4 regions of the Alteromonas sp. ABV2_168 genome follow, and region 4 is predicted to be linked to each of the others. Evidence: predicted binding sites of a transcription regulator. Region 4 holds the regulator's gene; each other region holds the start of a gene.

Region 1 (3,189 bases), on a different contig from region 4:
TGTCACGCATTTCTGCTTTACGCAGACCAAGCTGTTCCATGATTGAACCCTGGTGCTCGTCTTCACAGTCGATAGTCAGTGTTTCAAACGGTTCCTGCAGCTCGCCGTCAACTTCTTTCAGGATTACTTCCGGACGTGATACCGCCAGCTCGTAACCTTCACGACGCATATTTTCAATCAGGATACCTAAGTGCAGTTCACCACGGCCTGATACGCGGAATTTATCCGGGTCAGCGGTTTCTTCAACGCGCAGTGCCACGTTATGTACCAGCTCGTCCTGCAGACGCTCAAGGATGTTACGTGAAGTCACGTACTTACCTTCTTTACCGGCAAACGGAGATGTGTTTACCTGGAACGTCATGGTTACTGTTGGTTCGTCAACCGTCAGCGGAGGCAAGGCTTCTACTGTATTAACGTCACACACAGTATCAGAAATTTTCAGTTCGCCCAGACCGGTAATCGCGATGATGTCACCTGCGCTTGCAGAGTCGACTTCATGACGCTCAAGACCTAAGTAACCCAGTACCTGACCCACTTTACCGTTGCGCTTCTTACCATCAGCACCAACAACAGTAACCTGCTGGTTCATCTTCACGCTACCGCGCTTAACACGACCAACACCGATTACGCCAACATATGAGTTGTAGTCCAGCTGAGAGATTTGCATCTGGAATGCACCGGCAGGGTCTGCATTTGGCGCTTCAACCTGATCCACGATTAACTGGAACAGTGGCGTCATGTCTTCGCCTTTGGTGTCTGCATCCATTGATGCCCAGCCATTCAGTGCTGATGCATAGATAACCTGGAAGTCTAACTGCTCATCAGTCGCACCTAAGTTATCGAACAGGTCAAAAACCTGATCCATTACCCAGTCAGGACGTGCGCCCGGCTTGTCAATTTTATTGATTACTACGATTGGCTTCAGACCCTGAGCAAACGCTTTTTGCGTTACGAAACGGGTTTGCGGCATAGGACCTTCCTGCGCATCAACCAGCAGCAGTACACAGTCAGCCATCGACATTACACGCTCTACCTCACCACCGAAGTCGGCGTGTCCCGGGGTATCTACGATGTTGATGCGGTAGTCATTCCAGTTAATGGCGGTGTTTTTCGCCAGAATGGTAATACCACGCTCTTTCTCGATGTCGTTAGAGTCCATTACCCGTTCCTGGGCTTCGCCACGGCTTTCCAGCGTACCGGATTGCTGTAACAGTTTGTCAACCAGAGTCGTTTTACCATGGTCAACGTGCGCGATAATCGCGATATTGCGTAATTTATTAATATCAGTGGTCATTGGGTCAAAGCCTTGGAAATCAGCGTTGCAGATGTAAGAAAAACATCAGGCAGATTTGATTGCTAAAACGGAATAGTAAAATGTGCGCGGATTGTACAGAAATTCCTTTCGCTTTGCGCATCTTTTTTTATTTTTCTTTGTGACACTTTTCTGGATTGTGTGCGGATCTAATTTATTCCAATGTTTTATCAATGATCCTACTAGTATCCGGGTTTGCTTTGTTCTAGTCTAAGCATCAGTTCTTATCTTCATATACTGCAATTTCTGCATTGTCACAGCCTTTATTCTTCTGCTCCGGTTCGAATCATTCCGGTACGGATAAATCACGGCTTAATAATGTTCAGCAGTCCGATAGAACCCGATGAATCAAAACACCCTTACGCACCAAAACAGAGCTTCACCGCACCATTATAGTGCACTTGCGTTTGTGGATTTTTGTGCTACTGCCTGCTAAGCCGCGTTTTACCGTCTTCATGTAAGTGGCATGAAAATAGCTTTAATGATTCTCAATTATTTTGGAGTGAAATTGTTCATTCCACGTTTATTCTAATAAATCCGGAGGACACGATGTCAATAGAAAAGGCATTAGAGCTGATCAAAGAAAGCGAAGCTAAATTTGTAGACTTACGCTTTACCGACACAAAAGGTAAGGAGCAACACGTATCGATCCCTGCAGGTCTGGTCGATGACGAGTTCTTTGAAGAAGGTAAGATGTTTGATGGTTCTTCAATTTCTGGTTGGAAACACATCAACGAATCAGACATGATCCTGATGCCAGACGCAGCATCTTGCGTTGTTGACCCGTTCGCAGAAGAAACTCAGGTAAACATCCGTTGTGACATCGTTGAGCCGTCTACCCTGGAAGGCTACGACCGTGACCCTCGCTCTGTTGCACGTCGTGCAGAAGAGTTCCTGAAGTCTACTGGTATCGGTGACACTGCTTTCTTCGGTCCAGAGCCAGAATTCTTCCTGTTTGACGATGTGAAATTCCACACTGACATGGCGGGTTCTTTCTTCAAGATCGATTCTTCTGAAGCAAAATGGAACTCCGGTGCAGAATTCGAAGGCGGTAACCTTGCTCACCGTCCTGGCGTAAAAGGCGGTTACTTCCCGGTTCCACCAGTAGACTCAGCACACGACATCCGTGGCGCAATGTGTCTGGTTATGGAAGAAATGGGTCTGGTCGTTGAAGCTCACCACCACGAAGTAGCAACTGCTGGTCAGAACGAAATCGCTTGTGCTTTCAACACGCTGGTTAAGAAAGCTGACGAAGTTCAAATCTATAAGTATGTTGTACACAACGTTGCAAATGCATACGGTCAGTCTGCGACATTCATGCCTAAGCCTCTGGTTGGTGACAACGGTTCTGGTATGCACGTTCACCAGTCTATCGCTAAAGATGGCAAAAACATCTTCGCAGGCGACAAGTACGCTGGTATGTCTGAAGAAGCGCTGTACTACATCGGCGGTATCATCAAGCACGCCCGTGCAATCAACGCATTCACTAACGCTTCTACTAACTCGTACAAGCGCCTGGTACCAGGCTTTGAAGCACCGGTTATGCTGGCTTACTCTGCACGTAACCGTTCTGCGTCAATCCGTATTCCTTACGTAACAAGCGATAAAGCGCGTCGTATCGAAGTACGTTTCCCTGACCCGACTGGTAACCCTTACCTGGGCTTCACTGCTATGTTAATGGCGGGTATCGACGGTATCATCAACAAGATTCACCCTGGTGACTCTATGGATAAAGACCTGTACGACTTACCACCAGAAGAAGCAGCAGAAATCCCAACTGTTGCCAGCTCACTGGAAATGGCTCTGGAAGCGCTGGACAACGACCGTGACTTCCTGAAAGCCGGTGGCGTTATGACTGATGACATGATCGATGCATA
Region 2 (3,189 bases), on a different contig from region 4:
GTCTGATCGTTAACCAGTACGCCACTGAAGCCGGCACCTTCTTCTGCCATATAGCCTACATTACCTTCTACCAGCACCTGCTGACCAATCAGACTGGAAGCCTGCAATGCCTGGTTGGAGGTCATAGACGCGGCAAAGGATTCGAACTTTTCATTTAACTGGGAGATCCCGTCTGCCATCGTGAAAGATGTCATCTGGGCAACCATCTGATCATTGTCCACCGGTTTGGTCGGATCCTGATTCGCCAGCTGCTCTGTAAGCAATGAGAAAAAGTCTTCCTGAGTCAGGCGCTGTTCGCTGCCATCGGCAACGGCTACACCTTCTTCCTGCCAGTAGAGCTCTGAATTTAAGCCTGTCGTATTTGAAATAGTACTCACGAAAATACCCTCTGCTCAGCGCGGTTACTGACCGCGACCAAGCTGCAGTACCTGACGGAAAATACGTTTGGTTGTATCAGCAACCTGAACGTTTGTTTCGTAGCCTTTCGAAGCGGACATCATATTTGCCATCTCTTCGACAATGTTGACGTTGGGCTTGTAGATATAACCGTTTTCATCAGCCATGGGATTGTTCGGTGCATACTCAATTTGCAGAGGTGCATCGCTTTCCACTACGCCTTTAACCTCAACACCCACGCCTTTACTCTGTTCATCTGATGCTCTGGCAAGTTCTGCGGCGAAAACCGGGTAGCGTGCCTTATAGGTTTCTTCGTAACTGCTGCTGACGCTGTTAGCGTTAGCAATGTTACTGGCGGTGGTGTTCAGACGGACACTTTCTGCTTCCATACCGGTACCGGAAATGGACATGACATTAAACAGGCTCATTAACTTTGCCCTCCACTTAAGGCCTTCTTCATACCTTTCAGTTTTCCTTCGAGAAATTGCAGGGTTGCCTGGTATCTCATTCCGTTATCCAGAAAGGCATTTCTTTCAGCCTGCACTTCAACGGTGTTGCCGTCCCCGGTGTCGGGCTGATTTGGGATTCGATAATCGATGTCGAAGCTGTTGATATTGAGACCGCCACCAATGTGATTTTCATGAGTGCGTTGCAAAGAACCCTGGCGCTGTTCACTGCGGGCGCTTTCCATGGCTTGCTTAAAGTCTATATCGCGGGCTTTGTAGCCGGGGGTGTTTGCGTTTGCCAGATTACCGGCAATCACTTCCATCTTCTGCTCTCTGATATCCAGCGCTTTTTTATGGAAACCGGTCAGATTGTCTAGGTTGATGGCCATGTAAAACACTCCACAGGCAAAGATTTCAACAACATCGAATTAAAAAGAGACTCAGAGTATGAATCGTCGTTTTCTTATTGTTGAAAACTTTGCAAATGAAGTGCCAAGTATTTTTTGACGCCCCGGGCGGGGCGTCAGGAGATTATTTATTTCTTTGATAGTAAAGGCCGGGATGGCACTTCACCATGGTAAAATGAGATCCGGCTTCACCGATAGATTCGGAAGCGCCGAGGAACAAAATCCCCCCGGGCTGCATCTGGGCGGCAATTTGTTGCAGTATCTTTTGTTTCACATCTGCCGGAAAATAGATCAGTACATTACGGCAAAATACGATGTCGAAGCGACCCAGGGCCGTATAACTGTGCAGCAGATTCAGGCTTTTAAAAGAAACCATTCTGCGTACTTCCTCATTGACCTGAACCATCCCCTCACTGTTGGGAGAGAAATAGCGTTGACGGCGTTCTGCCGATAACCCGCGGGCCAGAGAAAGTTCGTCATACACACCTTTGTTGCACTTCTCCAGCATGGCAGACGACAAATCTGTGCCGGTAATTTCCACGCCGGCTCTCAGAGCGCCGGGTTTTTGCCGCTGAAATTCCAGTACTGACATAGCGATGGAGTACGGCTCCTGCCCGGAGGAACAGGCGGCACTCCAGACCCGCAACCGGCGATTTTCACTGGCGTACTGCGGCAAGATATTATTAATAAGTAACTCGTAGGGATAATTATCACGAAACCAGAGAGTTTCATTGGTGGTCATGGCATCCAGAACGGATTGCAACAAATTACGGTTTCCACCCCGTACCACAGCTGCAATCAGTCCGTCCAGGCTGTCGTAGTCGTATTCGTACATCAAAGACGACAAGCGGCTACGGACAAGATATTGCTTGTTGTCGCCTAATGAAATGCCACACTGTTGCTGCAGAAAAGTTCCGAATTGACGGTAACTGTCGGCAGACACTTCTTTATTTTTCAAGCTTCCCTGGCCTCGTCAATCAATTAGACAACCATTTACCTACAGCAGTAGCAAGTTCATCAGGATGGAATTTTGCAATGAAATCATCGGCACCGACTTTTTGCACCATCGCCTGATTGAATACCCCGCTTAATGACGTGTGAAGAACCACTTTTAATTTCTGCAATTCGGGGGTGTTTTTAATTTCAGCCGTCAGTGTGTATCCGTCCATTTCCGGCATTTCTATATCGGAAACCAGTACGCCCACTTTATCTGTAACGTCGCCGGTTTCAGCAGCAATCTCTTTGAGACGGTTCAATGCTTCCAGGCCATTCTTAGCCAGCTCCATTTTCAGTCCCAGTGCCGTCAGCGCTTTTTTCACCTGACTGCGGGCAACAGAAGAATCATCGGCAATGAATATAATCTTATCTTCCTGAGCAGTGGTATCCAGCCCGGCGATAACATCTTTACTAACCTCGGCTTTGAGGGGAGAAATTTCGTTAAGAATTTTTTCTACGTCCAGAATTTCCACCAGCTCTTTATCCACTTCCGTAACGGCAGTAAGATAACTGGCGCGACCCGTCCCCTGCGGCGGTGGCATAATGGCATCCCAGTTCGTATTGATAATGCGTTCAACCGCGCCAACCAGAAAGCCCTGTACTGAGCGGTTGTACTCTGCAATAACGATAAACGCTGTTTCGAGGTTTTCAATCCGTCTGCCGCCTGTTGCCATGCTCAGGTCGATGACAGAAATGGTTTGCCCGCGGATATGCGCAATTCCCCGTACCAGTGAATTCAATTTAGGCATTGCTGTCAATGGCGGGCACTGCAGTACCTCCCGCACTTTGAACACGTTAATACCAAAGCGCTGACGGCCGTTGAGTCTGAACAACAGTAGCTCCAGCCTATTCTGCCCCACTAACTGCGTGCGCTGGTTAACGGAATCAAGAATGCCTGACATACATCACCTCTAATTTAAATTGGGCACGAACATTGCGTTTCA
Region 3 (3,189 bases), on a different contig from region 4:
CCTGACGGTAGCTGAGCTGACCTGTCAGGCGCCACAGAATGGCACTGTTATCATCAATTTCGCGGGATTGTGCGAGAAAGTCTTCAGCGATTTCTGTATCACCGGCCCGCATTGCAATTGCAGCAAGTCCGTTCAGCGCGTTGTCCTTATTGTAGGGCATGGCAAGCATGTCCTGATAAGCTTGTTCAGCACAGACATCATCGTCAAGTTTTGTACAGGCTGTTGCCCGGATCTGTAGCCAGCTTGATTTTTGTTTAGAGCCCAGACGCTTGTACTCCTGAAAATCAAGAATGTCGCGGAAGCGGTTCATAAACAACCAGGCTGTTCCCAGCGGTTCTGCAACCAGATTCAGGTCAGCGCCCATGTCGATGGCTTCCTGAAACTCCAGTTCAGCAGCACGCACATAACCGTTTTGCAGAAGCAGGCGACCCATTAATATCTTGGCAGTCAGGTTATCAGGATCTTTTTGCAGACTATTTTTTAGGTGAACAAACGATTCTTCATATCGTTTTGCATTGTAGGCTTCCAGTGCCTGTTCATAATCTTCAAAGGTTGTAGCATGGGCTGATCCAATAAGGCTCAGTCCGGCCAGACCGAAAAGCGCGCTGCGCACGCGTGAAGCTAACATCCGTTGATTTTTCATAATTCACCTGAATTTGCCGAACAAAAAAGGTGGCATTAAGCCACCTTTTACGGGTAATGCCTGTTAAGGCTTAATCAAATTGACTAAGCATTACGTTTTCTGCGCCACATTGCCAGGGCACCGCCCATGAACAACATCGCGAATGTACCGGGTTCAGTTACCTGCGTTGTTGGTGGCTCTTCACCAGGCTTTTTATTAAAGCCTACGCTGGCTAACTTGAAACCGTCATCGTACATACTATGCCCGATATCGCCGAAGACTGTGTTATACGCTCCGATAATCCAGTATTGAGAATAAACATTATCCAGACCGCTGATTTCTGCTAAATCAGTATCGTCACAGTTAAGAACATCAAACGAACCTACTGCCAGCGCATCACCTGCAATCTCGCCCCATGTATTCACGCCTGAAGTAAGCATAGATGTGTCGCTCAATGCTGCAACAGAAACCTGTGTCTCAGTTTCTTTCCATAGCCAGCTAAATGTTGCGCCAGTTACGTTTACGTCCTCGTCGAAAGAAATAAGCACATAGTCAAAGTCAGTATCAATTACGTATTGGTAATTTGACCAACCTTCTTCTTTCTCGTTGTCAATTGAATGGTCCGGCGAATATTTCGCCTTTTCATCTTCGTTAACGATCCCGTATCCATTACCGTATTGTTTAAGGCTGGCTTCTTCGACGTTTACGTCGGAGACAATGTCATAGTAACCATATTTCGTACCTACCTTCTCCATACCTTTGGTATCAGAATAAGCAGAAGCGTTGATAGTTACACCATCAACTACTGCATTGCTGATACCATCGCTGGCCAGGCTGTACATTAAGTCATCTGCGAAATAGTCAGCTGCATTACAGCCATCACCTGTGTTGCCACCATTGCCACAACCACTGTGCCAACCACCAGAATAGTTAGTTGCCATAGCAGGTGCAGTAATAGCGCTTGCAAGGACGAGTGTCGTCACTGACGCGATCTTACTTATCTTCATATTAAAAACCCCTTTTATACCTCGATTTCATACCTCAATCCGATCTAAGCACTTACCGTGCCACTTGTTATTGTGTTGATTTTTATAGGGAAAATTTAGGTTGGATTTAGGTTTAAAAATTCCTACGTAAAAAATACTGACATGATACAAAAGTAGTTAAAGTTGATTTATTTATTATAATTCAATGTGTTAATGAAAGATCTCGTGAATTAAATTGAGGTATGTCAGCCCATACTAAGTAATAGGCATTCTCTGGTATATTTGAACCGTGCGTAGTGCGGGTATGTATGAAATAATGGATTGGTCAGTATTAATTAACTTGAGGTTTTATGACGGACACAAAAAGGAAAGGCATCTACCTGTTGCCTAATTTACTTACCACCGCAGGGTTGTTCTCGGGTTTTTATGCCGTAGTCGCGTCTATGAACGGCAGTTTCGAAGCTGCTGCGGTTGCCGTTTTCGTTGCAATGATATTTGATGGGCTCGATGGAAGGGCTGCCAGGATCACCAACACCCAAAGTGCGTTTGGTGCTGAATACGACTCTATGGCCGACATGGTGTCCTTTGGGGTTGCTCCGGCGCTGGTTGCTTACAACTGGGGTTTAAGTGAATTAGGTAAGCTGGGATGGCTCGCCGCCTTTATATATGTAGCTGGTGCAGCGTTACGTCTGGCGCGGTTCAATACGCAGGTGGGTATTGCTGACAAACGATTCTTTCAGGGGTTGGCAAGCCCGGCTGCTGCAGCCGTTGTATCCGGGTTGGTCTGGGTAGGCGTTGAATATGATGTGAATGGCAACGATTACGGTTTTGTTGTAGCACTGATAACCGGTGCGGCCGGCTTACTCATGGTGAGTAACTTCAAATATAACTCCTTTAAAGAAGTAAACTGGAACGGCAAAGTTCCTTTTGTTGCGCTTCTTATTATTATGCTTGTGTTTGTAATTGTGGCGACAGAGCCTGCATTAGTGCTTTTCCTTGTCTTTGCCCTTTATGCACTTGCCGGACCCATTAATACATTCCGTACGGTTGATAAGGTAACGCTTCAGGATGTAGTGGGGGACCATGAAGAGAAGGACGCCGATTTTTCTGTTGATGATGATAAGGCAGATGAAAAAACTATTGATAATGATGAACCAGAGCATAAGTCATAGCACCGGTTACCTGAAATAATCTAGAAAAGAGATATCAGAACAGACGAAATTAAGACGTTTTGTTTATTTAATTATCAATGTGTTTAAAAAGCGACCGCTCAGGTCGCTTTTTTACTTTTTACGGTAATTAAGGGTTGACGGGAAGGTTCATGTGAGTAGAATGCGCGTCCTCGGTTCAGGGAGCTGACACAAAGCACCGGAAACGAGTTTTTGGAAAGCGTTTTGAGAAGAAAAAACTTCAAAAAAATGATTGACAAAAAAATGATGCAGAGTAACATACGCATCCCGCTTGAGACGGCTAACAGCAAGGCTTAAGCAATTGTTCTTTAAAAATTTATAACAAGACAATCTGTGTGGGCACTCGTTAAGAGTGTCAACCGACGATTCATAAAAGTTTTTCGATATATTT
Region 4 (3,189 bases):
CAGAGTAAAGAAAATATCCACAGGTTTGTTGTCGATAGCATCAAAATCGATGGCGGGTGTGCTGGTAACTACGATGGCGATGACATTTTCCAGTCCGGCCAGGCGACCGTGGGGGAGGGCAATGCCGTTACCTATACCTGTGCTGCCCATTCGCTCACGGGCCAGCAGGCTACTTAACACGGTGGCTTCATCAACATCGGGGTTATTTTTAGCTGCAATCCCGCTGATGATTTCGAGAATGCGTTTTTTGCTATTGCACTGGACCGCACACTCGGTGCGGTCCAGGCTGACTATGGCTTGTATATCCATGAATTCAATTAGTGCTTTTTAAGCTTTTCCTTGTGTTTCAGGACCTGCCTGTCGAGCTTATCGACCATGCTGTCAATGGCAGCATACATGTCCTGATTTTCGGAAGAGGCGAAGACTTCCGCGCCGCTAAGATGAACCGTTGCTTCTGCTTTTTGGCTAAGCTTTTCAACATTTAAAATAACGTGCACATTTGATATGTGGTCAAAATGACGTTCCAGTTTGCTGAACTTAGTATCGACATAATTACGCAAAGAATCAGTGATCTCAATGTGATGACCAGAAAGGTTGATTTGCATATTTCGTCTTCCTTATTTTGAGCAGCCTTAAGTTAGATAAGGCTTTTGCGTTGGTTAGACGGCGGGATCGACAAGGATTCCCGGTACTTTGCTATTGTTCGCCGGGCAACCATAATGCCTTGATCGGCCAACAACGAAGCAATCTTGCTGTCACTCAGTGGCTTGCTTGGCTTTTCAGCGGCAACCAGCTTTTTAATCAGGGCGCGAATCGCTGTAGATGAACACTCACCACCTGATTCAGTGGCAACGTGGCTGGAGAAGAAATACTTCAACTCGAAAATACCACGGGGCGTGTGCATGTACTTCTGCGTTGTTACCCTGGAAATAGTAGATTCGTGCATATCTACCATTTCTGCGACATCATTCAGCACCATTGGTTTCATCATTTCAGGGCCATGCTCAAAAAAGCCCATCTGTTGCTGAACAATACAATTTGCTACTTTCAGCAGCGTATCGTTCCGGCTCTCAAGGCTCTTAATAAACCATTTTGCTTCCTGCATGTGAGAGCGGATAAATTGTGAATCACTGCTGTTTCTTGCTTTACGGCTCATTGCAGCATACTGCTGATTAACACTGAGCTTAGGCAGGCTGTCGGGGTTTAATTCTACAACCCAACGGCCATTTTTCTTCGCAACCGATACATCCGGAATGACATATTCGGGTTCTTTCGTAATTAATGCACTGCCCGGACGGGGATTAAGCGTTTGCAGCAAACGCATCGCTTCCCGTAACTGATCTTCTTTCAGGCGGGTTTTACGCATTAACGTACGGTAATCTTTACTGCCTAACAGATCGGAATGCTCTCTGAGCAGTAGTTTGGCTTCTTCCAGCCACGGTGTTTCCGGTGCAAATTGCGCCAGCTGAACTAACAAGCACTCCTGCGGTGTGCGGGAGCCGGAACCGAGAGGATCAAATAGCTGAATACGTTTAAGTACGCACTCAACCTCATCTTCTTCTACGGGCTCTTCCATATCTTCACTGTTTACGCTTTGCAGAATGTCGTCAACGGTAACCGTTAGATAGCCGGACTCATCAATGGAATCGATGATCGCCAGCGCGATGGCGCGGTCTGTGTCAGAAAAAGGTGTCAGACGCATTTGCCACAGCAGATGGTCCTGAATATTTTCGGTGGTTTCACCCTGAAAGATTTGTTCATCATCACCCCCGGAAGGGCCGGGCGCGGGGGCAGAAGACGCAGAAATGTACTCATCCCAGGTACTGTCGATGGGCAGCTCATCCGGTAAATCATTCTTTTCCAGTGCTTCACCGGTATCCATGCTGTCAGAAGATGAGGCTGTTGCAGACTCTTGCATGCTGTCATCATTGTCGATGTTATTTTTCTCAATTACATCGTTGTCGGAGCTGTCGTCGACTTCCAGCAAAGGATTAGAATCGAGAGCTTCCTGAATTTCTTGTTGTAAGTCCAGCGTAGACAACTGCAATAGCTTGATCGCCTGCTGAAGCTGAGGCGTCATTGTTAGTTGTTGGCTAAATTTTAACTGTAAAGATGGTTTCATCTACGTCTTATATAAACTCTAAAAAGGACATCCGGTTGTAGCGGTGTGAGTGCCGGTGGCGAAATCTCCGCTAAATGCTCATCCCGATATCTTAACTATAGCCTGAATTGCTCACCAAGGTATACATCACGAACTTTTTGATTACTTAATACCTGTTCTGCGGTGCCCTGAGCAATCAGTTCTCCATGACTGACGATATAGGCCTCTTCACACACATCAAGGGTTTCCCTGACATTGTGGTCGGTGATGAGGATACCGATACCTCTGTCCCGTAAGTGCTGAATGATCTTCTTTATATCATTAACCGAAATCGGGTCAACTCCGGCGAAGGGTTCATCGAGCAAAATAAATTGCGGATTGGCTGCCAGTGCGCGGGCAATTTCAACCCGGCGGCGTTCGCCACCCGACAAACTCATACCTGTACTATTACGTATATGATTAATATTAAATTCATCAAGTAGTGCATCCGCTTCCTGTTCACGTTGATGACTTTTTAAGTCTTTACGCGTCTGTAATATCGCCATGATGTTTTCATGTACGGTCAGCTTGCGGAAAATGGATGCCTCCTGGGGTAAATAGCCAATTCCCCGGCGGGCACGTTCGTGCATTGGCTGGTGCGTCAGCTCCTGCTCATCAATGAGGATTTTGCCTTTGTCCAGCGGCACAAGACCGACAATCATGTAAAACGTTGTGGTTTTACCTGCACCGTTAGGACCCAGCAGACCTACTATCTGTCCGGTAGAAACCGATAAACTAACGTCACGGACGACCTGGCGTGATTTATACGACTTTGCCAGGTGAGTCGCACTCAGGGTTGCCATGTAACTCAGTTACCCTCGTTTTCGTTGCTGTCTGAAGTCTTGTTCTCTTCCTTCAGCTCTTTAACTGTGTCAGGACGGAAAACCGTGGTTACCCGGCCGTTGCTGTTACTTTCACCGCCGGTTGCCAGAAGTTGCTCTTTTGACATGTCATAGGTGATGCTATCTCCCTGGACCATGCTGGTATCTTGCTGGATTTTCGCATCACCTTGCAAGGAAATAAGTTGTTTGGCTACTTCGTAGCGAATT

What was found. Region 4 encodes sigma-54, which starts transcription at its own class of promoters, with help from an activator protein. Its sites were predicted from a motif close to GTTGGCACGNNNNTNGNNT; they were not measured.
Region 1: a site for sigma-54 is predicted at 1,773-1,791, ahead of glnA (glutamate--ammonia ligase). Genes of this name have one in related genera too.
Region 2: a site for sigma-54 is predicted at 1,321-1,339, ahead of flgB (flagellar basal body rod protein FlgB). Genes of this name have one in related genera too.
Region 3: a site for sigma-54 is predicted at 1,676-1,694, ahead of xdp1 (exosortase-dependent surface protein XDP1). Genes of this name have one in related genera too.

The regions. Positions count from the first base shown of each region.
Region 1 is NZ_JBSWYQ010000008.1:15,469-18,657, forward strand. Features, by position in the region: gene typA (translational GTPase TypA) at 1-1,294, opposite strand, end outside; gene glnA (glutamate--ammonia ligase) at 1,862-3,189, shown strand, end outside.
Region 2 is NZ_JBSWYQ010000011.1:203,226-206,414, reverse strand. Features, by position in the region: gene ACXAH4_RS16735 (flagellar hook assembly protein FlgD) at 1-377, opposite strand, end outside; gene flgC (flagellar basal body rod protein FlgC) at 402-824, opposite strand; gene flgB (flagellar basal body rod protein FlgB) at 824-1,231, opposite strand; gene ACXAH4_RS16720 (CheR family methyltransferase) at 1,374-2,207, opposite strand; gene ACXAH4_RS16715 (chemotaxis protein CheV) at 2,227-3,147, opposite strand.
Region 3 is NZ_JBSWYQ010000007.1:1-3,189, reverse strand. Features, by position in the region: gene ACXAH4_RS11700 (tetratricopeptide repeat protein) at 1-643, opposite strand, end outside; gene xdp1 (exosortase-dependent surface protein XDP1) at 727-1,629, opposite strand; gene pssA (CDP-diacylglycerol--serine O-phosphatidyltransferase) at 1,959-2,780, shown strand.
Region 4 is NZ_JBSWYQ010000003.1:369,716-372,904, forward strand. Features, by position in the region: gene ptsN (PTS IIA-like nitrogen regulatory protein PtsN) at 1-309, opposite strand, end outside; gene hpf (ribosome hibernation promoting factor) at 318-605, opposite strand; gene ACXAH4_RS07200 (RNA polymerase factor sigma-54) at 638-2,122, opposite strand; gene lptB (LPS export ABC transporter ATP-binding protein) at 2,218-2,943, opposite strand; gene lptA (lipopolysaccharide transport periplasmic protein LptA) at 2,949-3,189, opposite strand, start outside.